Regions from separate parts of the Agrobacterium sp. 20P9.1.2 genome, predicted to be linked through region 1. Evidence: riboswitches for the same ligand, from Rfam matches in the RefSeq annotation. Region 1 holds a riboswitch; each other region holds the start of a gene.
The links. Region 1 has a riboswitch for thiamine pyrophosphate ahead of AC27VJ_RS15935 (hydroxyethylthiazole kinase). Riboswitches for the same ligand answer to the same signal wherever they lie in the genome.
Positions count from the first base shown of each region.

Region 1 (10,521 bases):
GGCGATGGTGCAGACACCTGGTCGCAGGCCGCTTTGGCGAGCCATGACGAGGAACGCTCCGAACAGAACCCGATGATTTTCGTCAGGCCCGATGGCAAGATCGCGCTTTTCCACACGGCGCAGCCTTCCGGCAATCAGGATGAGAGCCGCGTGATGGCGCATGATCTTGCGTTCGAAAACGGCAAGATCACTTCCGGCCCGGCACGCGACATCGGCCTTGCCAACGGCACTTTCATTCGCGCAACCATCGTGCGCCGTGATGACGGCGCTTGGATGCTGCCGCTGTTTCTGTGTAACCCCCGCCCCGGCGCAAAATGGACCGGCACACATGACACCGCAGCCGTCGCCGTCAGCACGGATGAGGGCAAAACATGGTCCGTATCCGAAGTGCCGGATAGTTTCGGCTGCGTGCACATGACCATCGTGCCGCTGGACGGACAGGACATGGCCGCCTTCTTCCGCCGGCGCCAGTCGGATTTCGTCTATCGCACGGAAAGCCATGATGGCGGTCGCAACTGGTCTGTGCCTGTGGCAACCGATGTACCCAACAACAATTCCTCCATTGCCGCCACGCGTCTGGCCGATGGCCGTGTTGCGCTGCTGTGCAACCCGGTCTCTGCCGCTACGTCCGATGCACGGCGAGAGTCGCTGTACGATGAATTGGGCGAAGACGACCATCGCCCCAATGCGGAAGGTGGCATTACGCCCATTTGGGGCGTTCCGCGCGCACCGGTTACGCTGTGCGTCTCCACGGATGGCGGCAAGAGCTTCCCGCAGCGACGCATCGTTGAAGATGGCCCCGGCACCTGCCTGTCCAACAATTCGGTGGATGGCCGCAACAAGGAAATGTCCTACCCCGCGCTCGTGGAAGGCAAGGATGGTGCTCTGCACCTCGCCTATACCTACCATCGTCGCGCCATCAAATATGTCCGCCTCGACAAGGGCTGGATCGACGGAGAAAACGCATGAGCGATATCGTTGGCATAACCATGGGCGATCCGGCTGGCGTCGGCCCCGAAATCACCATCAAGGCACTGGCCGAAATGAGTGCGGAAGACCGGGCCAATACCCGTGTCTTCGGTAACCTCAAACAGCTTGAGGCCGCCCGCACCGCGCTCGGTTCCGATCTGGACCTCACCGGCCTTGTCGAAAACATCGACATCGAAGGGGCACCGGTCGAATGGGGCAAGCTCAGCGCCGTCTCCGGCGACGCCTCCTTCCGCTTCATCGACAGCGCGGTGAAGGCAGCAACAGCTGGCAAGATCGGCTGCATCGTGACAGCACCGATCAACAAGGAAGCGCTGAATTCGGCAGGCCACCATTATGATGGCCACACCGGCATGCTGACATCGCTCACCGGTTCCAAATCTGCCTTCATGCTGCTGGCATCCGACCGCCTCAAGGTCATCCATGTCTCCACTCATGTTTCGCTGAAGGACGCCATCAGCCGCGCCAAGCCGGAGCGCATTCTGGCAACCATCCGCGCCGGTAACGACCACCTCAAGCGCATCGGCTACGATAAGCCGAAGATTGCGGTGGCCGGCATCAATCCGCATTGTGGTGAAAACGGTCTGTTCGGCACGGAAGACGATGAGTTCATCGCACCAGCCGTCGCGCAGGCACGTGCAGAAGGCATCGATGTCTACGGCCCGATCTCTGCCGACACCGTCTATCACCGCGCCTATAATGGCGGGTTTGATCTGGTCATCGCGCAATATCACGATCAGGGCCACATCCCCATCAAGCTGGTCGCCTTCGACACCGCCGTCAACGTCTCCGTGGGCTTGCCCATCGACCGTACCTCGGTCGATCATGGCACGGCCTTCGACATTGCCGGAACGGGCAAGGCCAACCACGTCAACATGAATGCGGCCATTGCCTATGCCCGCAAGCTGATTGCAGGAAAGAAGAAGAACAATGGCTGAAACCTTTGAAATCAGCGGCGTCTATTCCGCCGCAACCACCGCCATTGCCGCAGATGGCACGCCGGATTTCCGCCTGTTCACCGCCCATTGCAAGGCGCTGATCGAAGAAGGCTGCGATGGCGTGGCGCTTCTCGGCACCACCGGCGAGGCCAATTCCTTCGGCCTGAAACAGCGCATGGACATTCTGGAAAAGGCAATTTCAGGCGGCGTTCCCGCACAGAAGCTCTTGCCCGGCACGGCCCAGACAGCCGTTTCAGATACGGTCGAACTGACCCGCCATGCGGTTGAGGCCGGTGTGCCCGCCGTGGTTCTGCTGCCGCCGTTCTACTACAAGGGCGTGAGCGCAGAGGGTATCTACCGCGCCTATGCCAAGGTGGTGGAAGGCGTGAAGGATAACCGTCTGAAGGTCATTCTCTACCACATTCCGCAAGTGTCCGGCGTTGCCATTCCTCACGATGTCATCGCCCGCCTGCGCAATGATTTCCCCGGCGTCTTCGTCGGCATCAAGGACAGCTCTGGCGATCTGGAAAACATGAAGGCCATGGTCGCCGCCTTCCCCGGCTTCGGCGTTCTGGCCGGTGCGGACCCCGTGCTGCTGCCACTGCTGCAAGTGGGTGGTGCGGGCTGCATTACTGCCAGCTCCAACCTCGTCGCATCCGATCTGCGCATCGTCTTCGACAACTGGAACGTCGCTGGCAAGGAAGCGGTGGTCAAGGCTGCGCAGGATCACATTGTTGCATGGCGTGAGCTTACCAACACTTATGTGCAACTTCCCACCGTCAAGGCCATGGTTGCCAAGCGTCGCGGCGATAACGGCTGGCTGCGGGTGCATCCTCCCCTCATCGAGCTTTCCGATGCGGAACGAGAAACCGTCTGGGCGCGCATGGACGCGCTTGAAAACCAATAAGGAGCGGGCTCATGGATGCCATGGCACGGCCAATTACCCTGCATCAACCCAGGCGCCTTGAAATAGGCGCAGGTGCCTCCGGCAAGCTTGGAGAATGGGCAGACGGCGCACAGCGCGTGCTGGTCATCGCAACCGAACATACGGTCGGCTTCGCTGACCGGCTGAAGCTTACCGGCGATGTCAAAGTCTTCTCCGACATACCGCCGGAGCCGGATGACAAGGCGCTGGATGCTGCCATCGAAGTGGCGCGGTCGCTGAAACCCGACCTCGTCGTCGGCCTTGGCGGCGGCTCTGTTTTGGATGTCGCAAAACTGGTGGCTGCATTGTGGGACGGCGAACAGTCTCTTGATGATGTCGTTGGCCCTAACAAGGTTGCAGGCAGACGCACGCGTCTGGCGCAAATCGCCACCACCGCGGGAACGGGTTCCGAAGCCGGTATTCGCGCGCTGATTACCGACAGCAGCACCCACTCGAAAAAGGCGGTCGAAAGCCCGCATCTTCTGGCCGACATTGCCATTCTCGACCCGGAACTGACATGGTCTGTTCCACCGGCGGTGACGGCGGCAACGGGCATCGATGCGATGGCGCATTGCGTGGAAGCCTTCACCAACATCAATGCGCATGACCTGATAGACGGTTACGCCCGCATGGGCATCCGCCTCGTCGGTAAATATCTCGCCCGCGCGGTTCAGAATGGCAAAGACACCGAAGCGCGTGCGGGCATGATGCTGGCCTCCTATTACGGCGGTATTTGTCTCGGCCCCGTCAATACGGCAGCGGGTCATGCGCTGGCCTACCCGCTTGGCACCCGGCTTGGGCTGCCTCACGGTCTGGCAAACGCCATCATCTTCCCGCATGTGCTGGCCTATAACGTGCCAGTGCATGTCGATAAGACCGCCGAGGTGCTGGAAGCGCTGGGCCTTGCGGTTTCCAATGAACCGGAAGGCGTTCTGGAAGCAGCCTACGGTTTCTGCAAGGCGCTGGGCGTGGAAATGCGGCTCTCGGCCCACAAGGCACAGGAAGCCGACCTGGCGAACTGGGCAGAAGAGGCGCACGCCATCCGCCGCCTGATGAACAACAACCCCCGCGACATGGCCGTGGACGACGTGTTGTCGATTTATAAGGCGGCATACTAAGGCGATGCTCACCGTCGTCATGCTCGGGCATGTCCCGAGCATCTGCCAACGTTTCGATGTTTGCAACGGGAATAGGTCCTCGGGTCAAGCCCGAGGATGACGCAGGTGGGGAGATAGGCGCAAACAGCCGCGACCGTATTCTGGCGCGCTTGCACGTGAGGAATGACCACAGCAATGAACAGGCATTTCAACAGACTTCTGATCGTTGCAGACGATTTGACGGGCGCGCTGGACACCGCAGCACCCTTCGCTGCCAGCCGCCATAAAGTCACCGTTGTGGCCGATCATCGCTTCATCGCCGAAGCACTCGACAGCGATGCAGACGTTATAACCCTAACGACGCGCAGCCGGGAAATTCCGGCTGATGACGCGGCCAGCCGTATCGCCTGCATGAAGGCCGCGCTGAAGCCAGGCATCCGTCTGTTCAAGAAGGTGGACTCTCGCCTGAAGGGCAATCTGGAGGCCGAACTTGCTGCACTCGCCTTCGAGCGCGCTGTAGTCCTGCCCGGAATTCCGGAATTTGGCCGCATCGTCTCAGACGGCATGATCGATGGATTTGGTGTGGATACACCTATCTCCATTGCAGAACGCCTTGGAGCGTTGGCACGCCGATGCCGGTTTCCAGATACGTTGACACCCCAGAACATGCGCGACGCCGCTGATACCATTGAGGAAGATGAACTGATGGTGGGCGCACTTTCGCTGGCAAAGGCGATTGCTGGTGAAAGCTATCTTCCCCCCCTTACCTACCCCACCAGACGAATCCTCATGGCAATCGGTTCACGCGACCCCATTACCCTTGCACAGGTTGAACGTCTAAGAGCCGCGCGTCCTGATCTTCTCTATGTTCCTGCGCCAAATGGGGTTGCCGCGTTGGCATCAGAAGAGCATCGCGGCGCATCCATCACCCTCATACAGGCCGTGCCATCCGAAACCGAAGTCCGTCCCTTGCAGGTTGCAAGCGCACTGGCTGCCAGCGTTGCAGAATATGCCCATGTCGGCGATACGATCCTGCTGTCTGGCGGGGCGACGGCAGAAGCCTATTTCGATGATCAGAGACTTCATGTGCTTGGCTTTGCAGGCGAGGCTTTGCCGGGCCTACCCGTTGCCGAATTTAATGGCACCTTCTACATTACCAAATCAGGCGGCTTTGGATCGGAAGACACACTTCTCCGACTGGCTGAGACCATAACAGGAGGGGAAGCGTAAATATGGGGGCGATAGAACAGGTTTCTCATCGCAAGAGTTTGAGCGACGTCGTTTACGAGCGGCTTCAGCATGCCATCAAATCCGGTGCCTACAAGAATGACGAGCGTCTGCCGACCGAGCATGATCTTGCCGCCGAGTTCGAGGTATCACGCCCCATCGTGCGCGATGCGCTGAAAAAGCTGCGCGACAAAGGTCTTGTCTACTCTCGTCAGGGCGCTGGCAGCTTCGTGCGCAGTATCGGCGTCAAACAGGCACTCGGTTTCAGCCCCCTCGAAAATATCGCTGATCTCCAAAACTGCTACGAATTCCGCATGACGGTGGAGCCCGAGGCTGCGGCCTGTGCCGCAGAGCGCTATGGCGAATCGGAACTTGCCCATATCAGCCGTGCACTGGCTTCCCTGAAAGAAGCGACAAACCGGCAGCGGCACCGTGAAGATGCCGACTTCCAATTCCACCTCTCCATCGCCAAGGCTTCCGGCAACACCTATTTTTCAACCGCGATGGAAGCGCTGAAGGACCATATTGCCGTTGGAATGCAGTTCCACGGCCTTTCGCTCAAAAATTCCATTCTTGGTCTCCAGCATGTCTATGACGAACACGCCGCGATCTTCGAGGCCATCCGAAACCGCGATTCCGATCTGGCACGTCGCCTGATGCGCCAGCACCTGCATGGCTCCCGCTCGCGTCTGTTCGAAGGCCGCAAGCCGGAACTCGCCTCGCAGGAAAACGAGTAAGCTCCGCTTATCCACAAGCACGCACCTCGCCCACACGCACAGGCGGATGGTCAGAAATCACGACACCTGTCATAAAGCATGTCAGACGCGAAAAATCGCGACCAGACCATCGAAGGTGGCGAAATGATAGAGCAGTATCTCGACACGCGACAACTCGAAGCCTTCGTCGCGGTGGTGTCCATCGGCAGCATGACAGGCGCTGCCAAAGCGCTCGGAAAATCCCAACCCGTCATCAGCCGCCTTATTCAGGATTTGGAACAGGAAATCGGCTTCGTTCTGCTTCACCGCAACGGTCCGCGCATCGCACCTACGGAACAGGGCGTGGCGTTTTTTGCCCAGGCAGAACTGTTTCTCGGCGGGCTTCGCACCATCAGTGAACGGGCGCGCCACATTGAAAGCGATGAGGCCCGACCAATCGAGATCGCGTCCATTCCGGCCCTTGCCGCGAGTCTCGTGCCGCTGGCTCTCAAAGATATTCCCGAAGAGCATTTTCCAAAACATGTGCATCTGCAAAGCACGGCATCTGAAAACGTCGTGCAGGCCGTTGTTGCGCGCACCGCCGACATTGGCATAGCCAGCCTGCCGCTGGATAATCCCGGTCTGGACGTTCACTGGATCGGTGAAGTCCCCTGTGTAGCTATCGTCGCTTCCAGTGATGAACTGGCCCAGAAAACCATCGTTTCCGCGCAGGATCTTGCAGAACGCCGCATCATCGCTTCGGCCAATCCATACCGGCTTAGAATGCGAATAGAACAGGCATTCCAGAAGCAGAATATCGCCTTGAAAGATGTGGTCGATAGCAATGCGACCTATGTTTCGCTGTCTCTGGCAAGGGCGGGGCTGGGTGTCGCCATTGTAGAATCGGTGACGATCAGCGGCCTGCCGATAGACGGTGTCGCTGTTGTGCCTCTAGCGTTCCACATTCCCTTCTACTGGGGTGTCGTCACCGCGACGGGACAACCATTGCCCGCAACAATCCAGAACTTTATTCATTCGCTGGAAGAGCGCGCGCAGACCCTTCCCGGCTTTCGCAAGCACAATAATCTGGCCAGCATAATCTGAGATTGGACGCACTGCTCGCCGCTTGACATGCATGAAACGGCGCTCTAGCAAGATGGAACATATATTCCAAATGGGCTGATTGTTCGCATTGGCGTTCCAAACGAAGCCATAACGACAGACAGCTCCAGTTAACCAGATCGGGAGGAAACGATGGTTACGAGATTGGCTTTGCTGGGTGCGGGTCGCATCGGAAAAGTGCACGCAAAAGCGATTGCTTCCGACAAGCGCGCGAAACTGGTGGCCGTGGTCGATGCCTTTCAGGAGGCAGCACAGGCCATCGCGGATGAGACCGGCTGCGAAATCAGCACTATCGACGCGGTTCTGGCCAACCCCGATATCGACGCGGTCATCATCTGCACTCCGACCAATACGCATGCCGATCTGATCGAGCAATTTGCCCGCGCCGGCAAGGCGATTTTCTGCGAAAAGCCGATTGATCTCGATGTTGCCCGCGCACAGGCCTGCATCGATGTGGTCAAGGAAACCGGCGCCAAAATCATGCTCGGCTTCAACCGCCGTTTCGACCCGCATTTCCGCGCCGTTCGCAAGGCCATTGATGACGGCCAAATCGGCAAGGTCGAGATGGTGACCATCACCAGCCGTGATCCCGGCGCGCCGCCTCCGGAATATATCAAGGTCTCCGGCGGTATCTTCCGCGACATGACCATCCATGATTTCGACATCGCCCGTTTTCTGCTGGGCGAAGAGATCGTCAGCGTTTTCGCCACCGGCTCCGTTCTGGTCGATCCGAAGATCGGCGAACTGGGCGACTATGACAGCGCCAGCATCATTCTGACCACCGCCAGCGGTCGCCAGGCGATCATTTCCAATTCGCGCCGCGCCACCTACGGCTACGATCAGCGCATTGAAGTGCACGGCTCGCTGGGCTCGGTTGCTGCCGAAAATCAGCGCCCGGTCTCCATTGAGGTGGCCACAAAGGATGGCTACACCCGCCCGCCGCTGCATGATTTCTTCATGACGCGTTACACCGCCGCCTATGCCGCAGAAATCGCAGCCTTCATCGATTCCATCGAAAACAACGCCGCACCCTCGCCTTCCGCACAGGACGGCCTGATCGCGTTGAAACTGGCCGATGCAGCACTGAAATCCGCGCGTGAAAAAGTGGTCGTCCAGATCGCCTGATCACTCGACACAAAGGCGGGGCCGTGCAGCTCCGCCTTTACCTGCCATTGACAGCAGGCACAAAAGACGACAATTTCCAGACATTCCGAGGGGAGCATCTGACGATGCTGAGATGGCGCTGAGCCGGACCCTTGAACCTGATCCGGGTCATGCCGGCGTAGGAACGGAACAGTCGCCATTGGCCAGCTTTTCTCTTCTCCGCTCGACTCGGGTCTCCGTGATCATATCTGGAGTGCAGAGACCTATGGCGAGTTTTCCAACGGCACAGAGTGCGGCAGAGCTGCTGGCGCGGGTGCGGCAACGACGGCCCCGGGTGCATTGCCTGATGAACACCGTCGTTCAAAAGTTCACCGCCGATGGCATAACCGCCGTGGGCGGCATCCCCTCAATGACGTCGTCCGAAGAGGAAATCGAGAGCTTCATTTCCAAGATCGATGCTCTCACCATCAATCTCGGCACCCTGGATGCCGCGCGGCGCAAGGTCATTCGCATGGCAGTGGAGGTGGCGAATGCCGGGGGCAAACCCTGGATCATTGATCCCGTGCATTGCGATTACTCACCCTCGCGGCTGGATTTCGCCCATGAACTCATCACCCTCAAGCCGACCATCGTGCGCGGCAATGCGGCGGAGATGGCTGTTATTGGCGATGTCGGCAAAGCATTGCGCATCCAGACCGGCCCACAGGATGTCTTTCGCGATGGGACCAGAAACGCAAAGATTCTCAACGGCCATCCATGGATGGCGAAAGTTACCGGCACCGGCTGCCTTTCCGGCGGAGTGATCGCCGCTTTCATGGCGGTAGAACCGGACCCACTGCTGTCGGCAACGGCAGCGCTGACGGTGACGGGTGTATCGGCAGAACTTGCAGCAAAACACGCCCGCGGCCCCGGCACTTTCGAAGCGGCCTTTCTAGATGCGCTGGACTCTATCAACGCCAACGACATTCTTTCCCTTGCGAGGATCGAACACGATGAAAATTGATTACCGACTAAACGCTTTAGTGGATGCCTCGCTTGCAGATATCGCACCCTTGCCGGAACTGGCTGCCGTTGCGGCACGGCACGGTGCGACGATCATCCAGTATCGCGACAAGCACGCCTCGACCCGACACATGATCGAGCAAGCACGCCTGATGGTGGATGCGCTGAAGGCAACCGGCGTTCCTCTCGTCATCAACGACCGTGTCGATGCGGCGCTGGCGTCCGGCGCAGATGGTGTGCATCTGGGTGCCGACGATATGGACGTGGAAACAGCAAGACGACTGCTGGGGCCGGATGCCATTATCGGCCTGACCGTGAAGAACATGGGCGATGCCGAGCGTGCTGTCAAAGCCCCTGCGGACTACGCCTGCATCGGCGGTGTGTTCGAGACCGTTTCAAAGGTGAATCCGGACGCGCCGGTAGGATTGGAGGGGCTTCGCGACCTGCGCGCCTATCTTCGCAATGCTTGCCCGGAGATGCCCGTCGGCGCTATCGCTGGTATTACGCTGGAGAAGGTCGGCCCCGTAATCGACGCGGGTGCTGACGGCGTCGCCTTGATCACCGCTTTGTTCCGCGCCGTCGATATTGCAGCGGCAACGGCTGATTTCCGCCGTCAGGTGGACCTTGCGCTGGAGGCACGCCGATGACAGCTATAGCCTTGACGATTGCCGGGTCTGACAGCGGTGGCGGCGCGGGCATACAGGCCGATTTGAAGACCTTTTCCGCGCTCGGCGTCTATGGTGCCAGCGTCATCACCGCCATCACCGCCCAGAATACCAAGGGTGTGACTGCTGTCGAAGATGTTTCGCCCAGCATGATCGCAGCTCAGATGGACGCGGTTTTCTCGGATCTTGATATCGGTGCAGTCAAGATCGGCATGGTTTCGCGCAGTAAGACCATCGAAACGATTGCTGCAAAGCTGCGCGATGTGGGGCGTCCTGTCGTCATGGACCCGGTGATGGTGGCGACATCAGGCGACCGTCTGCTGCAGGAAGATGCCATTGAAAGCCTTCGCAGCACCTTACTGCCTCTGGCACTACTCGCCACCCCAAACCTGCCGGAAGCCGCACTTTTAAGCGGCCAGCCGGTTGCGACGAACAGGCAGGAGGTGATCCGTCAAGCCGAAGCAATATTGAGCACCGGTGTTCGCGCCGTTCTGATCAAAGGCGGGCATGGCGGCGGCGCTGAGAGTGTCGATCTGCTGCTGGATGGCGATGGCATGCAGGAATTTTCCATGCCGCGCATCGATACCCGAAATGACCATGGCACAGGCTGCACGCTGGCATCGGCCATTACCGCAAATCTGGCGCTGGGCTTTCCCCTGGCGGACGCGATTGGTTTGGCGAAGGAATATCTACAAGGGGCGCTGGCGGCGGGCAGAGACCTGCATGTCGGCCAAGGTCATGGGCCTGTGCACCATTTTT
Region 1 covers NZ_JBYOKI010000005.1:228,258-238,778, reverse strand. The annotation lists gene AC27VJ_RS15975 (sialidase family protein) at 1-969, shown strand, start outside; gene pdxA (4-hydroxythreonine-4-phosphate dehydrogenase PdxA) at 966-1,925, shown strand; gene AC27VJ_RS15965 (dihydrodipicolinate synthase family protein) at 1,918-2,832, shown strand; gene AC27VJ_RS15960 (iron-containing alcohol dehydrogenase) at 2,844-3,968, shown strand; gene AC27VJ_RS15955 (four-carbon acid sugar kinase family protein) at 4,143-5,177, shown strand; gene AC27VJ_RS15950 (FadR/GntR family transcriptional regulator) at 5,180-5,911, shown strand; gene AC27VJ_RS15945 (LysR family transcriptional regulator) at 5,990-6,973, shown strand; gene iolG (inositol 2-dehydrogenase) at 7,124-8,116, shown strand; TPP riboswitch at 8,195-8,297, shown strand; gene AC27VJ_RS15935 (hydroxyethylthiazole kinase) at 8,361-9,098, shown strand; gene thiE (thiamine phosphate synthase) at 9,088-9,744, shown strand; gene thiD (bifunctional hydroxymethylpyrimidine kinase/phosphomethylpyrimidine kinase) at 9,741-10,521, shown strand, end outside.

Region 2 (10,521 bases), on a different contig from region 1:
ATCGAGCCGGGGCGCAGACCATCACCAAGCGAAAACGACACATCGTAAGCGCGGCAGATGTCGCAAATCTCTTCGAAATGCTCGTAGAGGAAAGACTCCCTGTGGTGATGCAGACACCACTTGGCCATGATCGAGCCGCCACGCGAAACGATGCCGGTAACGCGATTGACGGTCAGCGGAATGTAATGCAGCCGCACCCCCGCATGGATGGTAAAGTAGTCCACCCCCTGTTCGGCCTGCTCGATCAACGTATCGCGAAACACCTCCCAAGTCAGGTCTTCGGCAATGCCATTGACCTTTTCCAGCGCCTGATAGAGCGGAACGGTTCCGATCGGCACCGGCGAATTGCGAATGATCCATTCGCGGATATTATGAATGTTGCGGCCGGTGGAGAGGTCCATGACCGTATCACCACCCCAGCGGATGGCCCAGACCATCTTGTCGACCTCATCCGCCATGGAGGAGGTGACCGCCGAATTGCCGATATTGGCGTTGATCTTGACGAGGAAATTGCGACCGATGATCATCGGTTCTGCCTCGGGGTGGTTGATGTTGGCGGGAATGATCGCCCTGCCCGCAGCAACCTCCTGGCGCACAAATTCCGCCGTGACGAAATCGGGGATATTCGCGCCAAAACTTTCGCCATCCCGCACCAGCTTTTCCTTGGCAGCTTCGCGGCCAAGGTTTTCGCGGATGGCAATGAACTCCATTTCCGGCGTGATGATACCGGCGCGGGCATAGGCAAGCTGCGTTACTGCCTTGCCATCCTTCGCTTTCAGCGGCTGGTGGCGTAGCGGAAACTCAGGCGTCAGGCGTTCGCCCGTCGCGAAACCATTATCCTCCGGTTTGACGTGGCGACCCTCGTAAGCCTCCACATCCCCCCTTGCGACAACCCAGTCATGGCGCAGGCGCGGCAGGCCGCCTTCGATACTGACAGCGTGAGACGGGTCGGTATAGGGACCGGAGGAATCGTAGACCGTAACGGGTGGTTCGCCCGCCGTGGGATGCACGGCGATTTCGCGCATGGGAACGCGGATGTGAGGGTGGATGATGCCCGGCTTGTAGACCTTGGTCGAAGCAGGCAGCGGACCTGTTGTAACGAAAGGAGAGAGATTTTTAGCGGCAATGTTCATCGTGAGGCTCCAAAGCAAAAACAGTGGAGACCCAGTTCGAGCTTGAAGACGAAAAACCACGGGACGAATAGCGATGGATTCGGCAAGGCCGAACTGCTGTTCCCGCGTTTGCACCGTCCCTACGCCAGTATGAACTGGATCAGGTTCAACGGGTCACTGCGCGCTCTAGCAGTATCTCAGCCCCTTGCCGGGACCCCCCTGGTGAATGCCTCAATCAAAAACCTGACATGGAGTTTTGTCAAGTTGGCATCTGCGGTATGTTTCATAAGGGCGGGAAGTCACCACAAATTAACCTCGCCATTTATTGGAATGTTATTTTTTCGCGATTAACTCCAAGAATGCGTTATGATGACGCTCTATCTGAGGGAGACTATTGAGAATGAATTCAACAATTCGTGAAATACTGTCGAAATTCGGCCAGCTCCCTGTGCCTGTCGATACAATTGCAGACGAAGCTGATCTTTATGCAGCCGGACTTTCTTCTTTCGCATCAGTACAGTTGATGCTGGGAATTGAAGATGCTTTCGATATCGAGTTTCCCGACAGCATGCTCAATCGCAAGTCTTTCGCCAGCATCAAGGCCATCGAAGACACGGTAAAAGCCATTCTCGACGGCAAAGAGGCGGCATGATGAACGTGTCCGTTGCCCCACCGGATTCAACGCTGGCTGCACGCGCAGCGCGTGTCGCCTCCATCGCCGCGCAGCATGCGGACGATGTGGACGCCGCAGCACGTTTTCCGAAAGAGGCGGTGGACGCCCTTCGGGCCGAGCGCCTGCTCGGCATTCAGATTCCCGTTCATCTGGGCGGCGAAAGCGCCGATCTCAGGCAGATCGCCGATATCTGCTGCATTCTCGGCCAGTCCTGCTCCGCAACCGCGATGATTTTTGCCATGCACCAGATCAAGGCCTCAAGCCTTGTGGAACATGGCGAGGAAAGCGCGTGGCACACGGGTTTCATGCGGCGTCTGGCCGCCGACCAATTGCTGATCGGCTCGGCCACGACCGAAGGCGGCATTGGCGGAAACCTGCGCAACTCGATTTGCGCCATCCATGTGGATGGCGACAGCTGCACGCTGGAAAAGGACGCGACCGTCATTTCCTATGGCAGCGAAGCGGATGCCATCCTCATCACCTCGCGGGCGCATGCCGATGCAGCGCCTGCCGATCAGGTGATGACGGTGTTTCTGAAAGACCAGTACAGTCTTGAAAAGACCCATGTCTGGAACACGCTGGGCATGCGGGGCACCTGCTCCGATGGCTTCCTGTTCAAGGGCAAAGCGCCGTCTGAACAAATCTTTCCCAAGCCTTTTGCGGAAATTGCGGCGCAATCCATGCTGGCAGCCTCACATCTTTTGTGGAGCGGCGTCTGGTACGGCATTGCAGCCGACGCCGTTTTGCGGGCACAGGCTTTCGTGCGCGCAGCGGCCCGCAAATCCCCCGGCGTGGCACCTCCCGGCGCCATCCGTCTGGCGGAAGTGTCCAACAAGCTCCAGATCGTCAAATCCAACGTCATTGCCGGTCTGAAGGCCTATGAGGATACCAAGTCCGATCCGGACAGGCTGATGTCCATGGGCTTTGCCATTGCCATGAACAACGTCAAGATCTGTTCGTCGGAAACCATTCTGGAAATCATCAATCACGCCATGCTGATCTGCGGCATCATGGGCTACAAAAACGGTACGCCCTACAGTCTCGGACGACATCTGCGCGATGCGCACTCGGCGCAACTGATGATTTCCAACGACAGAATTTTAAGCAACTCCGCCAATCTCCTGCTCGTGCAGAAGCAGGACACAAGTCTTTCGATATAACTCTGGCCTTTCAGGATAAAACCATGGACATGCAAACTACGTTTTTGGATCGCCTGTTCGACAAGGGCCTGCTGATCGATACCGGCGTAGATGGCCTTTATGGCCGCAGCGGCCAGTTTGAAGACGTGATTGTCGCCTTCGAGCGCCTGATCGACAAGGTCGGCGGCGGTGACAAGGCGGAAGCCATCCGTTTCCCGCCCGGCATCAACCGCGCCTACTTTGAAAAAAGCGGCTATATGAAAAGCTTCCCGCAGCTGGCTGGCACAGTCCATTCCTTCTGCGGCTGCGAGCTGGACCACGTCAGCCTGCTGAAAAGCATGGATGAGGGTAGCGACTGGACGAAAGACCAGAAGATCACCGATATCGTGCTGACGCCTGCGGCCTGCTACCCGCTTTATCCGACCATCGCAAAGCGCGGCAATCTGCCTGACAATGGCGGTCTCTACGACATCCAATCCTATTGCTTCCGCCATGAACCATCCAAGGACCCGGCACGCCAGCAGCTGTTCCGCATGCGCGAATATGTGCGCATGGGCACGGAAAGCGACGTCACCGAATTCCGCCAGCTGTGGATGGATCGCGGCGTGGAGATGATGGAAAAGATCGGTCTCGATGTGAAGATCGATATCGCTAACGACCCGTTCTTCGGGCGCGCGGGTAAGATGCTGGCCAACAACCAGCGCGACCAGAACCTGAAATTCGAACTGCTGATCCCGGTTACATCCACGACCAATCAGACCGCTTGCATGAGCTTCAACTACCATCAGGACGCATTCGGAGCCAAATGGGGTCTCAACCTTGCGGATGGTGCTGTTGCCCACACCGCCTGCGTCGGCTTCGGGCTGGAGCGCATTGCACTGGCGCTGTTTGCAAAACACGGACTGGATGTGGAAGCATGGCCGCAGTCTGTGCGGGACACGCTTTGGGGCTGAGGACGGTATGACGAGTATTTTTCCGGCCTTGAGCGCTGACACCTATGTTCAACATTCGCTTCATTCATTGGAGCGCATGTGGCCGGAAACCAATTGCTATGTCGATCTATGGATCGAGCTTCTGGCCGCGAGCAATCTGCCGCCGGAAGCCATGCTCGGCTTCACGCTCACCCAGGATTTCGAAGGCGACCAGTTCACCTTCTTCAAGGTACCGCTGGAAGATCTTGAGGCGCTTTATGGCATCCGTGTCACCGAACTGGCGATCTTCGACAGGCTCGAAAGCCATATCGAAACGCAGTTGCGGCGCGGGCGCATCTGCCTGATCGAGATGGACAGTTTCTACATGCCGGATACGCACGGCACCGCCTATCGCAAAGAGCATGGCAAGACCACCGTCGCCATCAACCGGATGGATCTGGAAAACCGCAGGCTGGAATATTTCCACAATGCCGGTTACTTTGCACTGGAAGGCGATGATTTCTCCGGCATTTTCCAGCACCACCTGACAGAGGACGATCTTCCCTTTCTGCCCTATACGGAATTCGCCAAATTTCCCGAAAAGCCTGTTGGCGACAAGGAAAGGCTAAGAGCGGCGGACCGACTTCTGCTTCAGCATTTCGAGAGACGCCCGAAGAGCAATCCGATCAGGGCTTTCGCTCAAGTCTTTCCAAAGCAGGTGGAAAACGTGGCTGACCGGCCCTTCGGCTTTTTCCATAAATATGCCTTTAACACGCTTCGCCAGCTCGGTGCCAATTTCGAACTCGCCGCCAGCCATCTGGAATGGCTGGGTGGCGAACAGCGCTTTGGCCAGGCACCGGCCCACGCGCTTCGCATTTCGGAAGTGGCAAAAACCGTGCAATTCCAGCTTGCCCGCGCCATTGCCCGCCGCAAGTTCGAAACACTCGCAACCGTGCTCGACCCGGCCATCGCAGCCTGGGACGAGATGATGGCGGAACTGGAGAGCAGGCTCAGCAACACAAGCGAGGCGGCGTGACGGCAGCATCCGTTTTCCACGCTGCGAATGGCCAATCGCTCAGCGAGGGATGGACCTTAACGCTGACGGAACGCGATGCCTATCTGACGCCGGTCGATATTCCCATCGATGCCGACGAGATGACGGCACCCGTTCCCGGCACAGTTGCGCAGGCGCTGGAAACGCTCGGAAAATTTGATCGACTCAATCCACAGCCATTGAATACGCAGGACGCATGGTACCGGCTGACACTGGTGTCTGATGTGGTCGGTCCAGCCAGATTGCATTTCGAAGGACTGGCGACGATTGCGGAGATTTTCCTCAATGGAGAGCTTCTCGCCCATTCCACCAGCATGTTCGAAGCGCTTGATATCCCTTTCGAACAGACCGGCGCGGATGAACTCGCCATCTGTTTTCGTGCCCTTGCGCCCCGTCTGGAGCGACCCGGCCCACGGGCGCGCTGGCGTCCGCAGATGATGAATTCGCAAGGCCTGCGGCTGGTCAGGACGACAGCGCTTGGCCACATGCCCGGCTGGTGTCCGGAGATCCATGCTGTTGGCCCATGGCGTCCTATCCGCCTGATCCGCGAGAGCGAGCGCGTTTTCGACGTGCTGTCATCTCGATCGGAGCTTGAGGCCGATGGAACCGGAACTCTGCAATTGGCTGTCCGCTTGCAACGAGATGCTTCGGCTGTCGAGATACATTGCGCAGGCCATTCCGGAAGGATGGACGCGAAAGGCGATGGCACCTTTGAAGGTCAGTTGCGATTGGCGGACATCGCACCTTGGTGGCCGGCAACGCATGGCACGCCTGCCCTTCACGACGTCGGTCTTCGCATAGAAGGGCAGACATATCCTCTCGGCAAGACGGGGTTTCGCCGCATTGAGATAAACAACGGCGCAGATGGCAAAGGCTTTGGCCTGAACATCAACGGTGAGCCGATTTTCTGCCGGGGTGCGGTCTGGACCAATGCCGATATCGTGCGGCTGCCCGGCACCACCGGAGATTACGAGCCCTGGCTGCGACTGGCTGCTGAGGCTGGCATGAACATGATCCGCATTGGCGGCACGATGGCTTATGAGACGCCGGACTTTTTCAAGCTTTGTGATCGATTGGGCCTCATGGTCTGGCAGGACATGATGCTGGCGAATTTCGATTACCCGGCTAAGGATGAGGCATTCCTTGCCCATATCGAAGCGGAAATCTCGCAGCTTCTCACGAATACCGCACTCTCCCCCTCGCTGACCGTGCTGTGCGGTGGCAGCGAAATGTATCAGCAGGGCGCGATGCTGGGGCTTTCCGAACAGTTCTGGAAAGGTCCGCTGACAGAAGAAATCCTGCCCGCCCATGTCCGGCGGTTGCGGCCTGATATCGCCTATGTCCCCAACTCCCCTTTCGGTGGAGCTCTGCCCTTCGTTCCGAACGAGAAAGTCGGTCATTACTACGGTGTCGGTGCCTATTGCCGGCCGCTGGAAGATGCGCGCCGTGCCGATCTGCGCTTCGCCGGAGAATGCCTCGCCTTCGCCAACGTCCCGCAGCAACGCACGCTGGACAAGCACCTGCCCGCAAAGCCGGTGCACGACCCGCAGTGGAAAGCCCGCGTGCCCCGGGACCGCGGCGCGTCGTGGGATTTCGAGGATGTACGAGATCACTATCTCAAGCTGCTTTACGAGGTGGAGCCATCCACCCTGCGCCGTGAGGATGGTGAGCGATATCTCAACCCTTCGCGCGCCGTCAGCGCTGAAGTCATGGAAGCGACATTCGCGGAATGGCGCCGCAGCGGATCGTCCTGTCAGGGCGCTCTGGTCTGGACATTGCAGGATCTGTTGCCCGGCCCCGGCTGGGGCGTGATCGATGCGACGGGAGAACCGAAGGCGGCATGGTATGGGCTGAAACGCGCCTTCCGCCCGCTACAGATCACGCTTCTGGATGAGGGTACGAACGGCCTCGATATTCATCTCATCAATGAAAGCCCTGATGATGTGGACGCCGTGGTCGAGATCACCTGCCTGCGTGATGGTCTCCAGCCTGTCGTGACCGGCAAGCGCGCCCTAAACCTGGCTTCACGCGGGAAACAGAAGATCGCCGCCACGGATTTGTTCGGCGCATTTTTCGATACGACCTATGCCTACCGTTTCGGCCCACCCTCCCACGATGTGACGGTTGCGCGGCTGATCGACCAGAAAACCGGCGCGCTTCTGGCAGACGCGTTTCATTTTCCGATTGGCCGCAAGACAGCCATGCATTCCGCCACGCTTCACGCCGAAGTGTCGCGCGAGGGCGAGCGCTGGATTGCGCATCTCACCACCGATCGTTTTGCACAGTCCGTGCATATCGACGCGGAAGGCTTTCGACCAGCTGAGGACTGGTTTCACTTGCCCCCCGGTGAGGGTCGCCAGATAGAACTGATACCCTTGGACCAGCAGTCGGCAGATGCACCGAAGGGCGAAATTCGCGCGCTTGGCAGCAGCCGTGTATTTCGTTTCTGAAGAAATACGCTATAAGGCTCGTATTCCGCCGAATTCGTGACTAAATGGACCACGCCGATACTGGGCGTCATGTTCCGTTTCGTTCACCGCAGCACGCATACTCTCTCCATTTTCGAAACGACATCTGCCTGCATTCAAGAGCGGCTTTGACGCAATCGAAAACATCAATTACCTTCCAGTCTGGCAAGGCACAGAAGTCCTACATGGAAAAAAGTTTAACCCGCTATATCTGGAATCACACGCGGCGGCAGCAGCTTTTCATTCTGCTGATCGTCGCGTTTTCGATGATCCCATACTTCCTCGCCTTTGACCTGCCCAAACAGATCGTCAACGGCCCGATACAGGGGGATGGTTTCGAGGGCGTGAACTCCACGCAGCTCTTCATGCATCTGACGCTTGATCTACCCTATATGGGAAAGATCACGCTGTTTCCGGGCATCGAGCTGACCCGCCTTGGCATGTTGATGGGGCTGAGCCTGACCTTTCTGGCGCTCGTCATCATCAACGGCCTCTTCAAATATTACATCAACACCTATAAGGGCCGCCTTGGCGAACGCCTGCTGCGCCGCATCCGCTTCCAGCTGATTGATCGTATTCTGCTGTTTCCTCCGTCCCACTTCAAACGTGTGAAGGGCGCGGAAATCTCCAGCATGATCAAGGACGAGGTCGAGCCGCTGGGTGGTTTTACCGGTGACGCCTTCGTTCAGCCCGCCCTTCTGGGTGGACAGGCGCTGTCGGCGCTCTTCTTCATTCTCGTGCAGAATTTCTGGCTTGGCCTGATTGCCGCCTTCATGGCCGCCATTCAGGTCGGCATCATCCCCAAAATGCGCCGTCGCCTGATCGAACTCGGCAGACAGCGCCAGCTGAGCGCCCGGCAGCTGGCAGGCCGTATCGGTGAAATGGTCGATGGCATCGGCACGATCCACGCCTATGACACATCCAACTACGAGAGAGCGGATGCCGCCCACCGGCTCGGCGAAATCTTCAAGATTCGCTACGATCTCTACCAGTGGAAGTTCATCGTCAAATTCATCAATAATTTTCTGGCGCAGCTGACACCCTTTTTCTTTTACGCGCTGGGCGGTTATCTGACGCTGCGCGGCAGCCTCGATGTCGGTCAGCTGGTGGCCGTGATCAACGCTTACAAAGAACTTCCCGGCCCGCTGAAGGAACTGATCGACTGGGATCAGGCCCGTCAGGACGTTCAGGTCAAATACGAGCAGGTTTTCGAGCAGTTCGATTCGCCCACCATGATCGACTCGAAAATTCAGGCCCTTTCGCCAGAAGCGGCAGCAGCCATTACCGGCCCTATCGTTGTTGCCGGGCTGTCGCTGGACGACGATAGCGGCACGCGTCTTCTCGATCAGGCATCCCTGACCATCAATCCAGGTGAAAGCATCGCGATCGTCGGCGGCTCGGGAGCGGAAGCGCTGGCAGATGCGCTGGGGCGTACCCTGTGGCCAACCTCAGGCAAGATAACATTCGGGGATACCGACCTTCACGAATTGCCGGAATCCGTCACCGGACGGCGCATCTCCTATGTGTCTGCCGACACCTATTTCTTCCATGACAGCCTCAAGGAAAACCTCGTTTACGGCCTGAAACACGCCCCTTTGAAGCCGCGTGAGTATGAAGGTGCCGAACTCGAACATCGCAAATGGGAAATCCGCGAAGCCAAACTCGCTCAAAATCCCGATATCGATATCAACAGCGACTGGATCGATTACGGATCCAGCCCCGCCGGAAGCGATGAAGAGGGAAAATTCCTGAAAGCCATGCTGTCGGTTCTCGATACGGTTCAGCTATCGCAGGATGTTCTCGATTTTGCGCTGCGCTCGTCCATTGACCCCCTGACCGATCTGCATCTGGCAGCGCGGATCGTGGAATTGCGTCAGGCGCTGCGCGTGGAGCTCGACAAGGAAAATCTCAGCGGCCTGATCGTGCCATTTGAGCCCAACAGCTACAATGCCGAGGCGACGGTTGGCGAAAACATCATGTTCGGAACGATGCGCGATTCCGCGACCGGCAGTAGCATGATCATCAACAGCGACTATTTCCGCTCTTTGATGCGCGGCACCGGCCTGTCCGAAACCCTGTTCGCCATGGGTTATACGATTGCCGAAAACGTCGTGGAAATCTTCAGCGACCTGCCGCCCGACCACCCGTTCTTCCAGCAGCTCACCTTCATGACGGCGGACGATATTCCCGGCTATCAGCAGATGCTGCAACGCCTTCAGGGCAAGGGCTACAAGGATGCAACCGAGGCGGAGCGGCGCGCCATGTTGCGGCTCAGCTTCTTCTACATCGAACCGCGCCAGCGCTTCGGCCTTCTGACGCAGGAGGTGATGGATAAGATCGTGGAAGTCCGCCACATGTTCCACGAAAAACTGCCGGATGACCTGCGCAGCTGGATCGAGCCCTATGATCCGGAAAAATATGCGACATCGACCAGCCTTCTCGACAATATCCTGTTCGGCAAGATCAGCCATCGCTATGCCGATGCGTCCCGCCGCATCACGAAGATCGTTGCCGATGCGATGAAGAAGCAGGGCCTTTATGACAAGGTGCTGGCCGTTGGGCTCGAATTCAACCTAGGCGCAGGCGGCAAGCGACTGGGGCCCTTGCAGCGACAGAAGCTCAATCTGGCCCGCGCGCTGATCAGAAAATCGGACTATTACGTTCTCAACCGTCCGCTCCCCGGCCTCGACCATCGCATGCAACAGGAAATCGTCGACAATGTCATGGCCTTCGTGAAGAGCGATGGCGCCAATCCCGGGGTGCTGTGGGTGCTTTCCAATCCATCTCTGTCAAAAATGTTCGACCGTGTTATCGTTATTAACCATGGATCGGTGGTCGCAGATGGAACATACGAGACTCTTTCAGAAGAAAACGGTACATTCAAAGAAATGATCGCAGCGTAGTGTATGGCGATCGAACTGGAACACGGACAGGAAAAGGCAATGCTTTTCAAAGACGAAATTCAGATGCTGAAACGCGTTCCCTTCTTCAGCGAAATGGAACCTTCCAAGCTGAAGTTGCTGGCATTTGCATCTGATCGGGTTTCCTACCATGCCGGAGACGAATTGTTCCGCCAAGGTGATCTTGGCGATGCTGCCTATGTACTGCTGACGGGCAAAGTGGATGTGCTGATAGACTCCCCATCCGGCCAGATAAAGCTGACC
Region 2 covers NZ_JBYOKI010000006.1:22,280-32,800, forward strand. The annotation lists gene thiC (phosphomethylpyrimidine synthase ThiC) at 1-1,133, opposite strand, end outside; TPP riboswitch at 1,232-1,343, opposite strand; gene AC27VJ_RS16970 (acyl carrier protein) at 1,513-1,764, shown strand; gene AC27VJ_RS16975 (acyl-CoA dehydrogenase family protein) at 1,764-2,945, shown strand; gene AC27VJ_RS16980 (amino acid--[acyl-carrier-protein] ligase) at 2,969-3,877, shown strand; gene AC27VJ_RS16985 (DUF1839 family protein) at 3,885-4,871, shown strand; gene AC27VJ_RS16990 (glycoside hydrolase family 2 protein) at 4,868-7,339, shown strand; gene AC27VJ_RS16995 (ABC transporter transmembrane domain-containing protein) at 7,543-10,260, shown strand; gene AC27VJ_RS17000 (cyclic nucleotide-binding domain-containing protein) at 10,300-10,521, shown strand, end outside.
Region 2: linked by a shared signal. The riboswitch ahead of thiC (phosphomethylpyrimidine synthase ThiC) and the one ahead of AC27VJ_RS15935 (hydroxyethylthiazole kinase) in region 1 are both predicted to bind thiamine pyrophosphate.

Region 3 (10,521 bases), on a different contig from region 1:
CCGCGGCTTTGGCCATTTCGAGGAATGGCGCGACAAGGTGCTGGAAGAGGAAGAGCTGGAGCAGCATAAGCTGGGCAAGGCCATCGAGCGCGAAGAACACTGGATGCGCTATGGTGTCACCGCCCGCCGCAAGCGCAATATGCGCCGTGTGGGAGAGCTTCAGGCCATGCGCGCCGAATATCGTGGGCACAAGGGGCCAACGGGTTCCGTGCAGGCGACGGCTGCGGAAGGCCGCGAATCCGGCAAGCTGGTGATCGAGGCCGATACGATAACCAAGTCCTACGGTGAGCGCACGATCGTCGCGCCGTTTTCGCTTCGCGTGCATCGCGGCGATTGCATCGGCTTCGTTGGCCCCAACGGTGCCGGCAAGACGACGCTTTTGAAGATGCTGACGGGTCAGCTGGAGCCGGATAGCGGCTGGGTCAAGCTCGGCACCAATCTGGAAATTGCGACACTCGACCAGAAGCGTGAGGATTTGAACCCCAACGATACGCTGGCGCATTATCTGACCGATGGTCGCGGCGAAAACCTGTTGGTCAATGGCGAGCTGAAACACGTCACCGGCTATATGAAGGATTTCCTGTTTCAGCCCGAGCAGGCGCGCACGCCCATTCGCAATCTCTCGGGCGGTGAGCGCGCGCGTCTGATGCTGGCGCGCATTCTGGCGCGGCCGACCAATCTTCTGATCCTTGACGAACCGACCAACGATCTCGATATCGAGACGCTGGATCTGTTGCAGGAAATCGTCGCCGGTTTTTCCGGCACCGTCATCCTCGTCAGCCATGACCGTGACTTCCTCGACCGTACCGTGACCTCGACCATTGCGCCCGCCAACCCGGACGCGCCTGACGGACGCTGGATCGAATATGCGGGCGGCTATTCGGACATGATGGCGCAGCGCAAGGGAGCCTCGGACGAGAAGCGAAAGGCCGAAAAGCAGGAAAAGGCCAAGGCTTCCGCCTCGTCCGGTTCCGCTGCCGAGCCTTCGAAGGCGAAGGGCAAACTCTCCTTCAAGCAGAAATTTGCGCTGGAGAATCTGCCCAAGGAAATGGAAAAGGCGCAGGAAGAGATCGCCAAGCGCGAAGAGAGCATGGCCGATCCCAATCTCTTCGCCAAAGACCCGACGGCCTTCAACAAGCTCGCTGAAGAAATGTCGAAGCTGCGGCAGAAGCTCGAGACCATGGAAGAAGAGTGGCTGGAGCTGGAAATGCTGCGCGAAGAGCTGGAGAGCTAAAAAAGCAATTCGACGTGTCGGATTTTGTGCGTGTCATCCGTCTTTGACAGGAAAGCCTATTTGGGCTTTCCTATTGTCTTATGGAGGAGCCAGACATGCGTATGATTTTCGTCAACCTGCCGGTCAAGGATATCGAGACCTCGAAGGCCTTTTTCACCGCGCTGGGTTTCAGCTTCAATCCGGAATATTCGGACGAACGCACGCTGTGCATGATCGTCGAGAAGAATATTTTCGTCATGCTGCTTCAGGAAGAGCGCTTCCGCGATTTCATCAATGGCGAGATTGCCGATGCCAGCCGCACCAAGGAAGTACTGACCTGCCTGTCTGCGGAAAGCCGTGAGGAGATCGACCAGATGATTGCCACCGCATTGTCATCCGGCGGGGCAGAGTGGAAGCCGGTGCAGGACCATGGCTTCATGTATGCAGGCAGCTTTCAGGACCCGGATGGCCATGTCTGGGAGCTGGTGCATATGAGCGGCCAGAGCTGACGCTGGGCCTGATAGAAAGCCGGCTTGCAAAGCGTTAGCGCTGCGATTACATCTTGCCTTGATCTAACGGGGTGCTTTGTCCTTTGCGGGACAAGGCTGAGAGGCTCTGCCAACCCGAAGAACCTGATCCGGTTAACACCGGCGGAGGGATTAGACGGCTTCCATCCATGGCGCCCTATTCCCGTTGTCATTTCGAGGAGGTGCTGTTGATGTATCGTCGTATTTTCCTTCATTCGCTGTTGGCTACTTCCCTGTTGCTGCCTGGCCTTGCCGTGGCGCAGGAGAAGAAGACGCTCACCGTCTACACCTATGAGAGCTTCGTTTCCGAATGGGGACCGGGCCCGAAGGTCAAGGCCGCTTTTGAAGAGACCTGCAACTGCACGGTCAATTTCGTCGGCGTGGCCGATGGTGTGGCGCTGCTGAACAGGCTGAAACTGGAACGCCCCGGCTCCAAGGCCGATGTCGTCGTCGGTCTCGACACCAACCTGATTGCCGAAGCCAAGCAGACCGGACTGTTCGAGGCTTCGGGCGTCGATGCATCTGCGGCAAAGGTGCCGGGCGGCTTTCAGGACGATGTGTTCGTCCCCTATGATTACGGCCACTTCGCCGTGGTTTACGACACGCAGACGATGAAAAACCCGCCGAATAGCATGAAAGAACTGGTGGAGGGCGATCCCGCGCAGAAAATCGCCATTCAGGATCCGCGCACCTCGACGCCGGGTCTCGGCCTGCTGCTTTGGGTCAAATCCGTCTATGGCGACAAGGCACCGGAAGCCTGGGCGAAGCTTAAGAACCGTGTTCTGACCGTCACCCCCGGCTGGTCGGAATCCTATGGTCTCTTCACCAAGGGTGAGGTGCCGATGGTTCTGTCCTATACGACTTCGCCTGCCTATCACATGGTTGCGGAACACAGCGAGCGCTATCAGGCAGCCGCCTTCGAAGAGGGGCATTATATCCAGATCGAAGTAGCGGGCATCTTGAAGAATGCGCCGGAACAGGCGCTGGCGAAACAGTTTCTCGCCTTCGTTCTCACATCCGGTTTTCAGGATGCCATCCCTGAGAACAACTGGATGATGCCGGTTGCCGCAACGTCCGCACCTTTGCCGGATGCGTTTTCCAAGCTGGTACAGCCCACCAAGACGTATCTGATGTCGCCCGAAGAGGTGGCGAAGAATCGCAAAGCCTGGATCGATGAATGGCTTGCCGCCATGAGCGTGAAATAAGCCCGGTCGCCAACGATCATGATCGAGCGTCGCGATAGTCGCAGGTTTATCTACAGCGGAGCGGTGGCCTTTGCCGCTGTTCTTCTGTTCATGGGCCTTGCTGTCGCGGCGCTGCTGTCTTTCGATACGGGTGCCGCTTCTGCAGGCCTGTTGGATGCCTATACGTTGGGAATTCTGCGCTTTACCCTGTGGCAGGCGACGCTCTCCACGGTCTTTTCCATTGTGCTCGGATTGCCGGTGGCGCTTGCACTTGCCCGGCAGAGAGATTTTCCGGGCCGCATCTGGATCATCCGCCTGATGGCGGTGCCGATGGGGTTGCCTGTCATTGTCGGTGCGCTGGGGCTGATTGCGATCTGGGGCAGGCAGGGCATTTTCAATACGCTTCTTTTATCGGCAGGGGCAGAGCAGCCTTTCAGCATCTACGGGCTGTCTGGCATTCTCATTGCGCATGTCTTCTTCAATCTGCCGCTGGCCGTGCGGTTTTTTCTGGCCGGGCTGGAGCGGGTGCCGGGGGAATATTGGCGTATGGGAGCAAGCCTTGGTCTGGGCCCCGTTTCCACCTTCCGCTTTGTTGAATGGCCAGCCGTGGCAAGGTTGCTGCCGGGTGTGGCGGGGCTGATCTTCATGCTCTGCGCCACCAGTTTTACCCTTGTTCTGCTGCTGGGTGGCGGGCCTGCTGCCACCACGATCGAGGTCGCGATCTATCAGGCGCTACGCTTCGATTTCGATCCCGCGCGGGCGATTGCGCTGGCACTGATGCAGATCGTCGTGACGGGGATTCTTCTGGCCTTGCTGGCGCTTCTGCCATCGGCGGATGCGGAGGCGCAGACGCAGGGTCGGGCCGTGAAACGTCTGGATGGCGAAGCGCTCGGGTCGCGCCTTTGGGATGGCGGGATCATTCTGCTGGCGCTGATCCTGGTCGGCTTGCCGCTGGCTGCTGTTGCTGTATCGGGTATTTCTGCTGATCTCTCACGGCTGTTGTCTGCCCCCAGCTTCCGGCAGGCGGCCTTTACCAGTCTTTTGATTGCGCTTATCTCGGCATCGCTTGCGCTTGCCGTCTCCGTCGCACTCATTCGCGCCCGGCAGGCGATCAGAATGCGCAGACAGGCTGGCTTTGTGCTGAGAACATTCTTCACGGCGATGGGCACGGGGTCATCTCTGGTGCTGCTGGTGCCGCCGGTGGTGCTGGGAAGCGGCTGGTTTCTGCTGCTGCGATCATTTGGTGACGTGGCGTTCTTTGCGCCGGCGCTGGTTGCCGCCATCAATATGCTGATGGCATTACCTTTCGTCATGCGCGTTCTCGAACCTGACTTTATCACCCACCAGGCCCGCAGCGGGCGCCTGTCCGCCAGTCTCGGCCTTGCCGGTTTCTCACGGTTTCGTCTTATTGACTGGCCGGTCTTGTGGCGACCGGCGGCGATGGCGTTTTCCTTTGCCATGGCGCTTTCGCTCGGCGATCTCGGTGCGGTCGCGCTGTTCGGATCGGAAAGCTTCGTGACTTTGCCCTGGCTCGTCTATAGCAATATGGGCAGTTACAGAACCAATGACGCGGCGGGTTACGCCTTCATCCTCGGGGTCATCTGCCTTGTTCTTGCAGCAGGTGGCGTGTCCCGTCAGTCATCGAAAGCGGTTGCATGAATGCGCAGGAGTGGGGCGCACGCCTCGATAGGGTCAGTCTGAAACTCGGCCATCAGGATTTTGCGCTGGATTGCGGCTTTGAGCGCGGCAAGGTGACGGCGGTGGTCGGGCCATCGGGATCGGGAAAATCCACGCTTCTCAATCTCATCGCCGGGTTTGAAGCGCCGGATGCAGGCCGGGTTTTGATCGATGGCCGTGATATGGTCGGCCTCGACCCTTCAGAGCGGCCAGTGTCGCTGATCTTTCAGGACAATAATCTTTTTGCCCATCTGGATATCTTCACCAATGTCGGGTTTGGCGTCAGCCCGTCTCTTAGACTTTCCAGTGAAGATAAGGCCGCCATCAAAGGCGCGCTGGAGCGGGTGGGGCTTGGCGGTTTTGAAAAACGCCTGCCTTCCACAATGTCCGGCGGGGAAAGACAAAGGGCAGCGCTTGCCAGAGCCCTGGTGCGCCAACGGGCGGTCATGTTGCTGGACGAGCCCTTTGCTGCGCTCGATCCCGGTCTGCGCTCCGGCATGGCGGTTCTTTTGAAAGATCTGCATGAAGAGATGAAGAACACCATTCTTCTCGTCACCCATCATCCGGACGATATTCGCCGTCTGGCAGATAAGGTGGTCTTTCTGTCCAACGGGCAAGTTCTCTATCAGGGTCGCACGGAAGACTTCTTTGCGGCGACACACGTGAATGAGATCAGAGCCTTTCTGACTGTGTAGGCTGCTCTGCCTAACAGTCGGCGTGGTTGCGTCACAATTTCGACGCGGGTCGCTGGCAAGTCATGCGAAATCACAACGTCGATGCGTTATTTTTGCACTTGCGCATTTTAAACAACTGCTTGAAAACTATGCGAACAATTGTTCCTTTTGAAATATTTTCACATGATGGATCGTTTTCTTTGTTCGCGCATTCAACTGCCCCTAGGGGTAATATGGTATTCTGGTCTGCAATTAACGGATGATCAGGAACGTTAGGAGCAGACGAGCAGGATGATGACGTGTGTGAAGGCCCCGCAGGGCCACACCTCCGGTCAGAATGTATGGCGCAGGGGCAAGTTGGTAAGGCGCGCGGTGGCATTGGCGACCGCTGGCTTTGTCTTGTCCTCTTGCCAGTCTCTGTTCAGCCCCTCCTATCAGTCGACGCTCAAGCCGTCTGACAATCCGCAGACCGTGGAGCAGGTGCAGAAGAACGATCCGCGCGCGCAGATGGGTGCCCGCGAGCATCCTCGCATCGTGGCGAGCTATGGCGGCGAATATCACGACGACAAGACCGAACGTCTGGTCGCGCGCATTGCCGGTGCGCTGACGGCGGTCTCGGAAAATCCGCAGCAATCATACCGCATCACCATTCTCAACTCCCCTGCCATCAACGCCTTTGCGCTACCGGGCGGATATCTCTATGTGACGCGCGGACTTCTGGCGCTTGCCAATGATGCCTCGGAAGTGGCTGCGGTCCTGTCACATGAAATGGGTCACGTTACCGCCAATCACGGCATCGAGCGCCAGCGCCGCGAAGAAGCGGAAGTCATCGCCAGCCGTGTGGTTGCGGAAGTGCTTTCCAGCGATCTGGCCGGCAAGCAGGCGCTTGCACGCGGCAAGCTGCGCCTCGCTGCCTTCTCGCGTCAGCAGGAATTGCAGGCGGATGTCATCGGCGTGCGGATGCTGGGTGAGGCGGGTTACGACCCCTATGCCTCGCCGCGCTTCCTGGATTCCATGGCGGCCTATGCACGCTTCACCTCCGCAGACCCTGATAGCGACCAGAGCCTCGACTTCCTGTCCAGCCACCCCAATACGCCGCAGCGTATCGAGCTTGCCAAGCGGCATGCCCGTGCCTTCGGTCAGGAGGGACAGGTTGGCGACAAGGGTCGTGACTGGTTCCTCAACGGTATTGATGGCCTGCTGTATGGCGACAGCCCGCAGGAAGGCTATGTGCGCGGCAATACGTTCCTGCATGGAACGCTCGGCATTCGTTTTGATGTGCCTGATGGGTTCCAGATCGACAATAAGGTTGAGGCGGTTCTGGCGACGGGCCCCGGCGAAATGGCGATCCGTTTCGATGGTGTTGCCGATCCCAAGCAGACAAGCCTTGCCAATTATCTGACCAGCGGCTGGGTTGCTGGTCTGGTGCCGGAAACGGTGCGGGAGACGGAAATCAACGGGCTGCCTGCAGCGACAGCGCGCGCGACAGCCGATAAATGGGATTTCGATGTCACCGTTATCCGCGTGGGCCAGCAGATTTTCCGCTTCCTGACGGCGGTGCCGAAGGGCAGTGCGCAGCTGGATAGCGTCGCCAATGTGCTGCGCACCAGTTTCCGCAAGATGACGCCGAGTGAAATTGCTGCTTTGAAGCCGCTGCGCGTGCGCGTCGTCATCACCAAGCCGGGTGATACGGTTGCCTCACTGGCAGCGCGCATGATGGGCACTGACCGCAAGATCGAGCTCTTCCGGGTGTTGAACGCCATGAGCGCGACATCGGTCATTCAGCCGGGCGAGCGCGTGAAGATCATAGCCGAATAAAAAACCCGGCCTTTGAATTGGCATCCGCTGGACTATGCGGGAAACCAATTCAAAGGCCGGGTCCTCTAAGACTGAAATGGAAGACGCTTATGCTTATGCGGCTTCGTCTTCCTGTGCATCTTCTTCTTCAACGGCCTTGCCGCGCTTCGGTCCCTTGTTGAGGTTCACCTCAACCAGACGAACGGCTTCCGTTTCGGACATTTTGTTGACGGCGGCGATTTCGCGCGCCATGCGGTCGAGAGCAGCTTCGTAAAGCTGACGCTCGGAATAAGACTGTTCCGGCTGGTTTTCGGCGCGGTAGAGATCGCGAACCACTTCAGCGATTGCGATCAGGTCGCCGGAATTGATCTTTGCATCATATTCCTGCGCGCGACGCGACCACATGGTGCGCTTCACACGAGCCTTGCCCTGAACAACCTTCAGTGCGCGCTCAACGAAATCCCCTTCGGAAAGCTTGCGCATGCCAATGCTGACAGCCTTTGCTACCGGAACTTTCAGGCGCATCTTGTCTTTTTCGAAATCAATGACGAAGAGTTCGAGCTTCATGCCCGCAACTTCCTGTTCTTCGATTGTCGAAATGGTACCGACACCGTGAGCGGGATAAACGATCGCTTCGCCGGTCTTGAAACCGTGACGCGCTGGAGATTTTTTCTGCTGGGTCGTCATTCGTTCTAAAAACTCCCTGTTACATACACCCGGGGGTTTCCGGGGGTCGGGTCGGTCAGGCCCGGATGAGACGGGGGAAACCGTCAGGTGACTTCGTACTGGTACAGACGTGCGCTCAAAAATAATTCATCTCGCAACCCGCAGGTCGACAACACAAACAATCGATATGTCACGGAAACCGCGTGCAAGTGATGAGTTGCTTTCGTGGTGTTTTTGGGCACGCAAATGCCACGCTGTGGATCAGTTTTTCTGGTCTACCACAAAAATACGTGGAAATCAATAATTTGCTTCTACCGTGACTATGGCGTCACAATAGGGTCGCCCGGTCGTTAACAGAAACGAGGCAATTGATACTTTCTAAAATGGTCTGCGCGGCAGGAAGTTGCAATTTCAATCGAATAAATTTTGCCTACCTCGTTTAAAGCATTGATGCCCACTTAAACTATTCATAATTCCGCGCCAATATCCGATTCGATTTTGACGAAGACGACGATATTTTTCGATTTTCTTCACAAACCCTCATCCTTCGGGAGGAAAAAAGACAAAATGGGCTACCGGAACAATCCAAAACGCGACAAACAACTCGAAAAATCCAAAAAACTGGCGGAAGCATCCGGCGCGCCGTTCATAGACCCGGCAACCGTCTTCGGACGTGCCAGCACCGACGATATTCAGTATTATTCGCCCGAAATGCTGGCATTTGCTGCCCGCCATACGGCGGAAGAACTTTCGCGTTGGAAAAAGGATAAGCCCTATATTGGTATTTCCCAAGTAGAGGGTGTTGCGCCGCGTGATGTTCCGGTCACTGTTCTGACGGTTATCGGTCGGAACATGCCCTTCCTGTACGATTCCGTCATGGGTGAGGTGACCAGCAGCTACCGCAGCCTCTATCTCGCCGTGCACCCGATCATGGTGATCGATGCCAGCGTGGCGGGGGGATATCGGCTGGCCGACCCCGAGAAGGATGCGCCGGAGGACAATGTCAGCCTGATCCAGCTTCACATTGCGCCGGTGGCGGCGCAGGCGGCTGAGACGCTTGAGGAAAAAATCCGCTTCGTTTTGTCGCAGGTACAGTCTGCCTATAGTGACTGGAAGCCCATGCTGGCCAAGCTCGACGAGGCTTTGGACGAGTTGAAGGAACGCGGCTCCAGCCGTCGCAAGTCCGAACGCAAGGAGGCGGTGGCCTTTCTGGAGTGGCTGCGCAACGACAATTTCACCTTCCTCGGCATGCGTGACTATAGCTATTCCGGCCAGGGCAAGAATGCCAAGGTGGAGCGCGGCGAAGGCAGCGGGCTCGGCACGCTGACCGACCCGAATGTGCGCGTGCTGCGTCTCGGCAAGGATGCGGTGACGACGACGCCGGAAATTCTGGCCTTTCTGGATGGCCCGGATTTCCTGATCGTCACCAAGGCCAATGTGAAGTCCATCGTCCACCGCCGGGCCTATATGGATTATATCGGCATCAAGCGTTTCGACGCGGATGGTAACGTCATTGGTGAATTGCGCATCGTCGGTCTGTTTACGGCCACGGCCTATACGCATTCAGTCAAGCAAATCCCGCTTCTGCGTGCCAAGGTCGCCGAGGTCGAGCATCATTTCGGTTTCGACCCCAACAGCCATTCGGGCCGCATTCTGCACAACACGCTGGAAGCCTATCCGCGTGACGATCTTTTCCAGATCGATACCGATCTTCTGATCCGCTTCATCGAGCAGATCATGGAACTGAGCGACCGCCCGCGCGTGCGCGTGCTGCCGCGTATCGACCGTTTCGACCGCTTCGTGTCCGTCATTATTTTCGTGCCGCGCGAGGAATATAATTCCTATGTGCGTGAGAAGATCGGCGAGTATCTCGCCCAGGTCTATGACGGCCATATCTCCGCCTATTACCCGGCCTTCCCGGAGGGCGCAGTGGCCCGCGTGCACTTCATCGTCGGTCGTACCAATGACAAGACACCGCGTGTGGCGCAGGACAGGCTGGAAGATGCCGTCGGCGATATCGCGGCGCGCTGGATCGACCATTTCGTCGCACTCTCGCCTTCCGGCGCACCGGTTCTGGATGTCGATCAGGCCTATCAGGAAGCCTTTACGCCGGACGAGGCGATTGGCGACATGGCCGATATTGCTGCCACGGCAGGCGGGGAGCCGGTTCGCATCGAGTTCTACCGCCGCGAGGATCAGTCCAATGATGTGCTATCGCTGAAAATCTTCCATCGCGACGGCCATCTCCCACTTTCCCGCCGCGTGCCTCTTCTGGAAAACCTCGGCTTCAGCGTCATCAGCGAACGCACTTTCGATGTCGGCGTGGTAAGCGGCGACGAAACCCGCACCATCGTTCTGCACGATATGGAGTTGAAGGTGCAGCAGGGCGTGAAGCTCGATCTGGGCGTCTATGGTCCACGGCTGGAAGAGGCGTTTCTGGCGGCCTTCCATGGCACTGTCGATAATGACAACTTCAACCGGCTGATCCTTGCCGCGGGACTCAGCGTTCGCGACGTGTCGGTGCTGCGCGCCTATGCGCGTTATCTGCGCCAGACGGGCATCGTCTATTCGCAGGAGCATATTTCCGAGACCTTGTTCAAATATCCGGCGATTGCGGCGAAGATTTTCGAGCTGTTTGCCCATGGCTTCGATCCGAAGCTGGGTGAAAAGCCGCGCCTGCGCAAATTGTCCGATCTGCATAAGGCCATCGAGACGGCACTGTCGGGCGTTCCCAATCTGGATGAGGACCGTACGCTTCGCCGCTACGTCAATGCGGTGGATTC
Region 3 covers NZ_JBYOKI010000006.1:124,512-135,032, reverse strand. The annotation lists gene AC27VJ_RS17465 (ABC-F family ATP-binding cassette domain-containing protein) at 1-1,234, shown strand, start outside; gene AC27VJ_RS17460 (VOC family protein) at 1,330-1,722, shown strand; TPP riboswitch at 1,780-1,889, shown strand; gene thiB (thiamine ABC transporter substrate binding subunit) at 1,932-2,945, shown strand; gene thiP (thiamine/thiamine pyrophosphate ABC transporter permease ThiP) at 2,964-4,583, shown strand; gene AC27VJ_RS17445 (thiamine ABC transporter ATP-binding protein) at 4,580-5,296, shown strand; gene AC27VJ_RS17440 (M48 family metalloprotease) at 5,570-7,093, shown strand; gene AC27VJ_RS17435 (CarD family transcriptional regulator) at 7,187-7,759, opposite strand; gene AC27VJ_RS17430 (NAD-glutamate dehydrogenase) at 8,306-10,521, shown strand, end outside.
Region 3: linked by a shared signal. The riboswitch ahead of thiB (thiamine ABC transporter substrate binding subunit) and the one ahead of AC27VJ_RS15935 (hydroxyethylthiazole kinase) in region 1 are both predicted to bind thiamine pyrophosphate.